DNA from 3 places in the Ectobacillus sp. JY-23 genome. Region 1 is predicted to be linked to each of the others. Evidence: predicted binding sites of a transcription regulator. Region 1 holds the regulator's gene; each other region holds the start of a gene.
The links. The regulator Rex, encoded in region 1, represses fermentation and respiration genes when NADH is low (regulators of the CRP and FNR family bind a similar motif). The targets are predictions, from matches to a motif close to TTGTGAAATATTTCACAA.

Region 1 (3,275 bases):
GATAGGATCAAGCTTTTGTGTGAGTGCTTTTAGAAGTGTTGACTTCCCGATTCCATTTGGACCTACTAAAGCGGCGCTGTCTCCTCGTGTAAGCAGCAAGGTAATATTTTGAATCACCGTGTTTCCATTGTAACCAACCGCTACATCTTTTACTTGCAGCACATCATTGCCGCTCTGGCGTTCAATGTCAAAGTGGAAAGAAGCAGATTTTTCATCGCCCAGAGGCTTATCTAATACTTCCATTCGTTCTAGTTGCTTTCGTCGACTTTGGGCGCGCTTTGTAGTAGAGGCCCTGGCAATATTTCGCTGCACGAAGTCTTGCAGTTTGGCAATCTCATCTTGCTGCTTTTCAAAACGTTTCATTTCAGACTCGTACCAAGCCGCTTTTTGTTCTAAGTATTTGCTGTAATTTCCTACGTACCGTTTGCTTTGTGTGTTAGAGATTTCATATACTTGTGTGACGATACGATCTAAGAAGTAACGGTCATGTGAAACGATTAAAATTGCACCTGGGTAGCCTTGGAGATATTGCTCAAGCCAAGAAAGTGTTTCAATATCCAAATGATTGGTCGGCTCGTCCAAAATGAGAAGATCAGGCTTTGTTAATAACATTTTACCGAGTGCAAGGCGTGTTTTTTGCCCACCGCTCAACGTTGAGATGCTGATGCTATGTGTTTCCTGAGGAAAGCCAAGTCCTGTTAAAATAGAGCGAATATCGGCTTCGTATTGATAACCGCCTTGATCTTTATAATCTTGCTGCAACCGATCATACTCAGCCAACAGTTTTTCATAGCGGACGGTATCTGTAAAAATTTCTTCCTGGCCCATCAGCTGCTCTAGCTTTCGGAGAGATTGTTCCATATACTGCAGATGCGCAAATACAGTACGCATTTCTTCTCCTATTGTAGCCGACGTTTCTAGGCCGGTATTTTGTGCTAAATATCCAATTGTCACATCTTTTGATTTAATAATTTCGCCGCTGGTATATGACATTTCACCTGCAATAATCTTTAATAAAGTTGATTTGCCCGCACCATTTCGTCCTACCAAAGCGACGCGCTCTCGCGATTGTACCTCGAGCTTGATATTAGATAAAACAATGTCCGCACCAAATGACTTTGTTAATCCGTTTACCTGTAATAAAATCATTCCATCTCACCTCAAATTTTCTGGAAACTTATATTTTTCAACTATGTCGAAGATAGTGTATAGTTAAAATAGTTATAGTGCGTTCTATACAATATAAATAGAAACAGCAAATGTTGTAGAGAAAGGCTCTATTAACATGCATGGGTGTCTCGATATGCATATCAGATATAGTCTACCATACTGCATTGGATACCTATATCTCATTATACAGGGAAACTTCTCAATCAATAGGATTGTAGCCCATCTTGATTCATATAAATAGAAAAGGGGTGCAAATAATGGACCAACCTAAAATCCCGCATGCAACTGCCAAGCGGCTGCCATTATATTATCGCTTCATTAAAAACTTATCTCTATCAGGAAAGCAACGCGTTTCATCTGCTGAGCTTAGTGAAGCTGTAAAAGTAGATTCGGCTACGATTCGAAGAGACTTTTCCTACTTTGGTGCACTCGGGAAAAAAGGATATGGGTATAACGTAAACTATCTTCTTTCTTTCTTTAGCCAAACATTAGATCAAGAGGATATCACGCGTGTAGCCTTAATCGGGGTAGGAAATTTAGGAACCGCTTTCTTACATTATAACTTTACAAAGAACAATAACACAAAAATTGAAATTGCGTTCGATGTGGATGAAAATAAAGTCGGCAAACAAATTGGTGAAATTCCTGTCTATCATTTAGATCATCTCGAGACAAAGCTGCCTGATAACGTCAAAGTGGCTATTCTAACAGTTCCTGCAGGAGTCGCGCAATCTGTTGCTGACAGGCTTGCCAAGACAGGCATTGAAGGTATTCTAAATTTTACACCAGCACGTATTGATGTACCGGCACATATCCGCATTCATCATATTGATTTAGCCGTAGAGCTGCAAACGCTCGTTTACTTTTTGAAGAACTATCCAAAATAAAAGCTCCGCGCGTAGTGCGCAGAGCTTTTATTTTTTGCGGCTCATATAAATAACTAGCCGAAGAGCAAGGCCAAAGTCAAATGTAGCCATTGCCACAAGTAATAGTGTGTAAAAGTTCCAAATTGTATCTTGTACGCTTGTAACAGCTAAATATGTAAAGATGCTGCCTAATATAAAGTACAAAGTTGCCATAAACAAAGGTGATCGTTGCATCTTTTAAAATCCTCCAAAAATAAATTGCATCTTCTCTGCTTCGCGCATAATGCGCTCTAAATTGTCCTTAAACACAATATTAATCAATACTACAATTGTATTCATCATCACGTGCGCCGCAATCGGTACGATAATGCGCTTCGTATGTGCGTACAAGAAGGCAAATACCAATCCCATCGCTGTATAAATTAATAGGTGAGAAAACTCCCCATGCACGGCAGCGAATATGAGCGAGCTGATAATTGCTGCGATAAAAAAGTTAAATCGTTTATAGAGTGCACCAAAGAGTATCTTTCTAAAAACAATCTCTTCTAAAATCGGTGCAATAATGGATGTAACAATAATAAACCAAGGTGTTAGCTCGGCAATTTCGACCAGAGCCTTTGTGTTATCTGAACCGGGCTCAATTCCTAATAAGTTCATCTCAATAGTTGCCGCCACAATCTGTGCGGTATAAGCCAAAAATACGCCCAAGACCATCCACATAAAGGTTTTCCCGGGTGCCGCCTTTTCATGACGCGGGAAGTCAGGATCATTTTTTACGAGTAAAACAATAATAAGTAAAGCTACCGCAAAGCTAATAATACCCCAGTGTCCGACAAGCATTTGTAGCTTTGTATTACCTGTGTAGCGGTCATATTGACCAGTCATTTCCAAAAGGGGAATACCGACAATACTTGAAAATTGCATAAGTACATATGTAAAAATAACCCACCAATAACGTTTCTTCAATGATTATGTCTCCTTTTCTTTCTTAAATTTGCTCGTTTTAAAAGGACATTTGCTTTTTTTAGAGAAATGAACGTGTGGTATGTATTTTATTGTAACACAGCAGCTAAAAAAATAACGAAAAGAATGTCTCGAATGGTTTTGGATATACTATAACGGGTTCAAAATACAGCACGTGTTTTTAAATGGAAGAGAAGAACGGGCAATATAAGTTGTTAGGGGGAACGGGACTTTACACGCTTCTATTAAAAAAGAAATAACAGCTGGTCGTGTGAA
Region 2 (3,275 bases), 730 kb from region 1:
TTAGCTCAGCTGGTTAGAGCAGACGGCTCATAACCGTCCGGTCGTAGGTTCGAGTCCTACAAGGTCCACCAAAGCTTCATATCATGGAGGAATACCCAAGTCTGGCTGAAGGGATCGGTCTTGAAAACCGACAGGCGGTGAAAGCCGCGCGGGGGTTCGAATCCCTCTTCCTCCGCCATTATTTTATGAAGCAAATAGAATGAATTATCGTCGCGGGGTGGAGCAGTCCGGTAGCTCGTCGGGCTCATAACCCGAAGGTCGCAGGTTCAAATCCTGTCCCCGCAACCAAGGTCCCGTGGTGTAGCGGTTAACATGCCTGCCTGTCACGCAGGAGATCGCCGGTTCGATCCCGGTCGGGACCGCCATTTTGGCTCGGTAGCTCAGTCGGTAGAGCAGAGGACTGAAAATCCTCGTGTCGGCGGTTCGATTCCGTCCCGAGCCACTTCTTATTTTATAAAGATTTGATGCCGGCTTAGCTCAATTGGCAGAGCAACTGACTTGTAATCAGTAGGTTGGGGGTTCAAGTCCTCTAGCCGGCACCATTTGTTTATAAAGCAACATCATCGTTAGCCATTAGCTCAGTCGGTAGAGCACGATCGAATAAGCTTCGTAGCATAGACTACAGCGTACTCATCGAGCTGCGACTTGAATAAGCTTACTGAGATGAGGACGTCATATACAAAGGTATAACCCTTGTATAAATTCTTTTATTGTTATGAGCCATTAGCTCAGTCGGTAGAGCATCTGACTTTTAATCAGAGGGTCGAAGGTTCGAGTCCTTCATGGCTCACATTTCATGCGGGTGTAGTTTAGTGGTAAAACAAGAGCCTTCCAAGCTCTGGTCGTGAGTTCGATTCTCATCACCCGCTCCAAGGGCCTATAGCTCAGCTGGTTAGAGCGCACGCCTGATAAGCGTGAGGTCGATGGTTCGAGTCCATTTAGGCCCATTTTTAATATAATTGATTATTCCGCAATAGCTCAGCGGTAGAGCAATCGGCTGTTAACCGATAGGTCGTAGGTTCGAATCCTACTTGCGGAGCCATATAGAGAAGTACCCAAGTGGCTCAAGGGGCTCCCCTGCTAAGGGAGTAGATCGCGATAGCGGTGCGAGGGTTCGAATCCCTTCTTCTCTGCCACGGCCCGTTGGTCAAGTGGTTAAGACACCGCCCTTTCACGGCGGTAACACGGGTTCGAATCCCGTACGGGTCATACTGAAAACGTCAGCGAATAGAGTCGCTGGCGTTTTTTGTTTTATATTTTTAGATGGATGAGGAGATTAACCTTTTACAACCCTCATTGTTTATAAAACCTTTCTTTCTATAATCTTATGTGAAAAAGTTCACAAATTAATCATATATGTGAATTGATTCACAAACTTAACGTGCTACAATATAAATGTAAACAGCAATGATGCACATATACTTAATACAAATACGCACCGAACAAAGGAGAGCGAGTGACAATGAGAGAAAACATTAATCGTGTAGTGTTAATTGGTACAGGAGCAGTAGGCTGCAGCTATGCGTATGCGATGTTAAACCAAGGCATTGCCGAAGAATTGGTGTTAGTGGATGTCAACGAAGCAAAAGCTGAAGGGGAAGCGATGGACTTAAAGCACGGTATTCCATTCGCCCCGTCTCCAACAAAAATTTGGGACGGTAGCTATGCAGATTGTAAAGACGCAGACCTTGTCGTTATTACCGCAGGTCTTCCACAAAAACCAGGTGAAACTCGATTAGATCTCGTTGAAAAAAACACAAAAATCTTTAAGCAAATTGTACGCGGCGTCATGGACAGCGGCTTTGACGGCATCTTTTTAGTCGCGACAAACCCTGTTGACATTTTAACATACGTAACCTGGAAGGAATCTGGTCTGCCGAAAGAGCGTGTTATCGGTTCTGGTACAACTTTAGATACAGCGCGCTTCCGCTATATGCTGAGTGAATACTTTGAGGTAGACGCTCGAAACGTGCATGCCTATATTATCGGTGAACATGGCGATACAGAGCTACCGGTATGGAGCCATGCTTCCATTGGTGTACGTAAATTAGAAAAGTTTTTAGAAGACCCAGACTACAGACAGGACGAATTGGATGATATTTTCGTAAATGTGCGCGATGCAGCGTATCATATTATTAATCGTAAAGGCTCCACATACTATGGGATTGGGATGTCTCTCGCTCGCGTAACAAAAGCAATTTTAAATAATGAAAACTGTATTTTGACAGTGTCTGCGTATCTTGAAGGAGAATACGGTCAGCAAAATGTATATATCGGTGTTCCGGCCATCATTAATCGAAGTGGTATTCGAGAGATTATGGAGCTGGAGTTGAATGAGGAAGAACAAGGAAAATTTGAGCATTCTGTGAAGGTATTGAAGGAAACGATGGCACCGGTGTTGTAGGTTTAATGTATAATGGCTTGTTGGAAGGAGAAGGCGATAGCCTTCTTCCTTTATTTTTACCAAAAAGAAACTTTCTTGGTTAAGAAGAATGAATTGACATGCTACAATAACAACAGAAAACTTCCATACATATTTTCCTCAAACCAAACACCCGCTCCTCGAGTGTTTTTTACAAACAATTTTCCTCACAGCTACTTCTTCTTTACAAAATTCACCTATCATTAAAACCAGCACCTTCTTTTCGACAAACATTTTTGCACGAAAAAGTATGTCATGAATGAGCATCAAGGATTACTTATTTTCTGATTAATCAAAATAATATAACACTATTTTAGAATAAAGCGTTTACATTTTAATATTCGTCAAAATTTGATGTTTATTGTCGAAAAGTTATTGTTTCTAGTAAGTTTTTCACGAAAAACCGTATAATTTTTTGTTTTTTAGAAGGATTCTTAATATTTTTGTAGAATGATAATAACGAGTTAGATAATTATGTTTGTTTTGTGAGGTGAGAGTGATGATTGTGACACATCCGACAGAGTATGATTTACATTTGTTTCATGAGGGAAGTTTGTATGCGTCTGAGGAAACGTTTGGCGCACATGTGACGCAAGAGAATGGCATAGCGGGAACACGTTTTACCGTGTGGGCGCCGCATGCGATTTCTGTTTCAGTCGTTGGTGATTTCAATGATTGGAGGGGCGGTGAGTATGCGATGGAGAAGCTAAATAACGAGGGTGTATGGTCGTTGTTTATTCCTGCCGTTGGACATATGACATTGTACAAATATGCGATTGAGACAAGTCGAGGCGATGTAATTTTGAAGGCAGACCCATACGCACGCTATGCGGAGGTTCGGCCCCAAACTGCT
Region 3 (3,275 bases), 1.0 Mb from region 1:
CCGCCAAAAGAGCCAGAAATCTCGGTAAATGATCCGATTTTAAATCAACCGATGGGGCCGTTTAGTCATCGAATGTTGTAATCGAAAAAAGTGACCTAGATGCATATAGGTCACTTTTTGTTATAGCAATGACATTTAATACTGAAGGGCTGCTTTATCTCTTTCGAACAGGAATCCAAACTTCACTATAAGCGTAATTTGCTTTATCTTTATCCATTTTTGTATAAGAAAAAGTAGGCGCATTGATAACTTCATAATTAGAAGAAGGAAGCCATTCTGCATATACCTTAGCCATTGTTTCTTGTAAGGTAGAAGGAAATGGTCCTTCGCTTGGGAATATTGCCCAAGTATGAGCGTCAACTGGCACCTTTTCTAATTGATTGCTTACTTGCTGCTGAGTTGTTAGAACACCTATAAGGTGTGTTAAGTAACCCTCTTCTTTGAGAAAGTTGGCATCAGCCTCATAAGAAGCGCTGACGATTTCGTAAGGCGCTATATTCCGAAGTGCATGCAGTTCTTTCCGTTGTTCCTCTGTTATGCTTTGTGCAAGTTTTACGATCTCTTGGTTAATACCCTCAAATTGCATAGGTACTCGTTTGCTGACACCTACCAAATTGAACGCTGGTTTGCTTTCTATTCTAAATTCCATATTCATTCCTCCTTTGACAGCTATGACGAATGAAAGCTTAGGAAACGATTTACTAACCCCTGTTTTAATTACATCAGAGGGCAAAAATCCGCTCCACTTTTTAAAAGCCCTAGTAAAGCCGTCCATGGATTGATAACCGTACTTGAAAGCAACATCTGTCACTTTTTCACCATGTAATAAATCCAAGCTTGCCTCTGACAACCTCCTATTTTTTATATATTCACTTAGCGTTATGCCTGAAAGGTAAAAAAAGATCTTTCTAAAGTGATAGTCAGAAACCCCAGCATATGCAGAAATGACTTCAAGCGATAAATCGTCGGTTAAATGTTCCTCAATATAGTCAATTACCTCGTTTAATTCATGTAACATCGTTTCCCTCCTTTCAATATCTACATCATATCAAAGCCAATGTAGTGCGCCTCGACTTTTTTCATATGAAACATATCGAACCGATACACATAAGCAAAAGGCTGAACATAAAGGTGATAGGAGCTATGCCAGAATATATAAAACAAGTTATCTTTTTGGTGAAAATTAGCTTTTTAAAGTTTGCTATTGATTTCCGCGTTGGAATCTCTTTTTCCCTCGTTTTTTTCAATTATGAAATTCGCATTATCGAAAGCAAGATGTTACACAGCCTATAAAATGAAGGTTGATAGTAGAAATGTCTGTCTTCCTTCTTACATTCATTGTACTTGTTTTTGTTGCTTATAAAAAGCATCGGGACATATTAATTGGTTGGCATTGCTTGTTTGGGACCTGCTATCTTCTTTTGTATTTGGCTGCTTTATTTCAATTACTAATCACGCATTAGCTCTTAAAGAAGTTTATAGTCACCTGTCAAAATTTCTCCACGGTTTTGTAACAAAATCGACTTATTTGTGATAAACTTCACAAAAAGAGAGGTATATACTATTGCTATAGTATTTATACAGCTTAGAGGTGAGGAAGATGGAGTCTGTTGAATTTAGTCGGTATTTATCTATGCTGACGCTGTCGGTGCACGTGGTGTTCGCGACAGTAGGGGTTGGCGTCCCCCTTTTCATTATGATCGCGCATTGGCTTGGTTTGAAGCGCGGTGATCAGCAGTACATATTAATGGCCAAACGCTGGGCGCGCGGCTATGTAATTAGCGTTGCGGTCGGGGTTGTGACCGGTACAGCAATCGCATTACAGCTGGCGTTATTGTGGCCAAAATTTATGGAAATGGCGGGTCAGGTAGTGGCCTTGCCGTTGTTTATGGAAACCTTTGCGTTTTTCTTTGAAGCTATTTTTCTTGGGATCTACTTGTATACGTGGAATCGCTTTAAAAATCCGAAGCATCATTTTTACTTATTAATACCTGTCGCATTAGGTGCAGGGATGTCCGCGCTGTTTATCACATCGGTGAACGCCTTTATGAACACGCCCCAGGGCTTTGCGCTTGTGGATGGCAAACTCACCAACATTCAGCCGTTACTAGCGATGTTTAACCCGGCGATGCCGACAAAGGTGGCGCACGTGCTAACATCCGCATATATGACCGCTGCATTTGTGCTTGCGTCCATTGCAGCGTTTCATTTGCTGCGCGGCAGCCGCAGCTCGTATCACCGTAAGGGTCTGGCGCTGACGATGAAAATCGGTTTGGTGTTTTCAATCGCAACAGCACTTGTTGGCGATTTATCCGGTAAATTTTTGGCAGAGTATCAGCCCGAAAAACTGGCTGCAGCCGAGTGGCATTTTGAAACAGAGGGCGAAGCACCGCTTATTTTATTTGGTACCTTAACCGAAACGAACGAAGTAAAATACGCGATTAAAATTCCGTATGCGCTGAGCTTCCTCGTCCACAGCAATTTCTCAGGTGAGGTGAAAGGATTAAACGATATTCCAAAAGAGAATCACCCACCGCTTGTGATTCACTATTTGTTTGATGCGATGGTCACAATTGGTATTGGTTTAACGGTATTATCACTTGCCTATGTAATGGGCTTACGCAGAAATTGGCGCTTTATCCAAAACAAACTGTTCCGCATGCTGCTTGTAGCTTCCGGACCACTTGCAATGCTCGCGATTCAAGCAGGCTGGTGGTTTACAGAGGTTGGTCGTCAGCCATGGATTTTAAATGGTTTGATGAAAACAAAGGATGCTGCGACAACATCGCCCCATGTATGGCTTATGTTTATCGCGTTCGCAGTGCTATATCTCATCTTAATGATTGGTACGGGGGTTGTCCTTACGCGTATGTTTAAGAAAAATCCTGCCGAGCTAGAAATGGAGAAACGGGGGATTGCGCTATGACAATTGAAGTATTAGGGATTTCAGTATTATGGCTGTTTTTGTTCGGGTATGTGATTGTTGCTTCTATTGATTTTGGCGCAGGCTTCTTTAATGCCTCCACGATTATCACGAAGCAGCATCACGTTGTAAATGCTGTTATCCAGCGTTATCTATCACCGGTGTGGGAGATTACGAATGTGTTTTTAGTGTTTTTCTTTGTCGGTATGATTGGATTTTTCCCAAAAACAGCGTATTATTTTGGAACGGTTTTACTGATTCCAATTAGCATTTCCATTATATTATTGGCGCTGCGCGGCAGCTACTATGCGTTTGGTACGTACGGTACGAAGGGGCATAAAGGTTATACACT

Region 2: MUG87_RS10040 (L-lactate dehydrogenase) is a predicted target of Rex. The motif match lies at 1,357-1,374, and genes of this name have one in related genera.
Region 3: MUG87_RS18790 (cytochrome ubiquinol oxidase subunit I) is a predicted target of Rex. The motif match lies at 1,529-1,546, and genes of this name have one in related genera.

The regions. Positions count from the first base shown of each region.
Region 1 is NZ_CP095462.1:2,669,535-2,672,809, forward strand. Features, by position in the region: gene MUG87_RS13825 (ABC-F family ATP-binding cassette domain-containing protein) at 1-1,149, opposite strand, end outside; gene MUG87_RS13830 (redox-sensing transcriptional repressor Rex) at 1,428-2,057, shown strand; gene MUG87_RS13835 (YdiK family protein) at 2,085-2,270, opposite strand; gene MUG87_RS13840 (CPBP family intramembrane glutamic endopeptidase) at 2,274-3,002, opposite strand.
Region 2 is NZ_CP095462.1:1,943,926-1,947,200, reverse strand. Features, by position in the region: tRNA gene MUG87_RS10100 (tRNA-Ile) at 1-71, shown strand, start outside; tRNA gene MUG87_RS10095 (tRNA-Ser) at 86-178, shown strand; tRNA gene MUG87_RS10090 (tRNA-Met) at 212-288, shown strand; tRNA gene MUG87_RS10085 (tRNA-Asp) at 290-365, shown strand; tRNA gene MUG87_RS10080 (tRNA-Phe) at 370-442, shown strand; tRNA gene MUG87_RS10075 (tRNA-Thr) at 467-542, shown strand; tRNA gene MUG87_RS10070 (tRNA-Lys) at 718-790, shown strand; tRNA gene MUG87_RS10065 (tRNA-Gly) at 799-872, shown strand; tRNA gene MUG87_RS10060 (tRNA-Ile) at 874-947, shown strand; tRNA gene MUG87_RS10055 (tRNA-Asn) at 968-1,042, shown strand; tRNA gene MUG87_RS10050 (tRNA-Ser) at 1,046-1,136, shown strand; tRNA gene MUG87_RS10045 (tRNA-Glu) at 1,138-1,209, shown strand; gene MUG87_RS10040 (L-lactate dehydrogenase) at 1,463-2,404, shown strand; gene glgB (1,4-alpha-glucan branching enzyme) at 2,922-3,275, shown strand, end outside.
Region 3 is NZ_CP095462.1:3,708,529-3,711,803, forward strand. Features, by position in the region: gene MUG87_RS18780 (sporulation protein) at 1-81, shown strand, start outside; gene MUG87_RS18785 (AraC family transcriptional regulator) at 155-1,018, opposite strand; gene MUG87_RS18790 (cytochrome ubiquinol oxidase subunit I) at 1,592-2,926, shown strand; gene MUG87_RS18795 (cytochrome d ubiquinol oxidase subunit II) at 2,923-3,275, shown strand, end outside.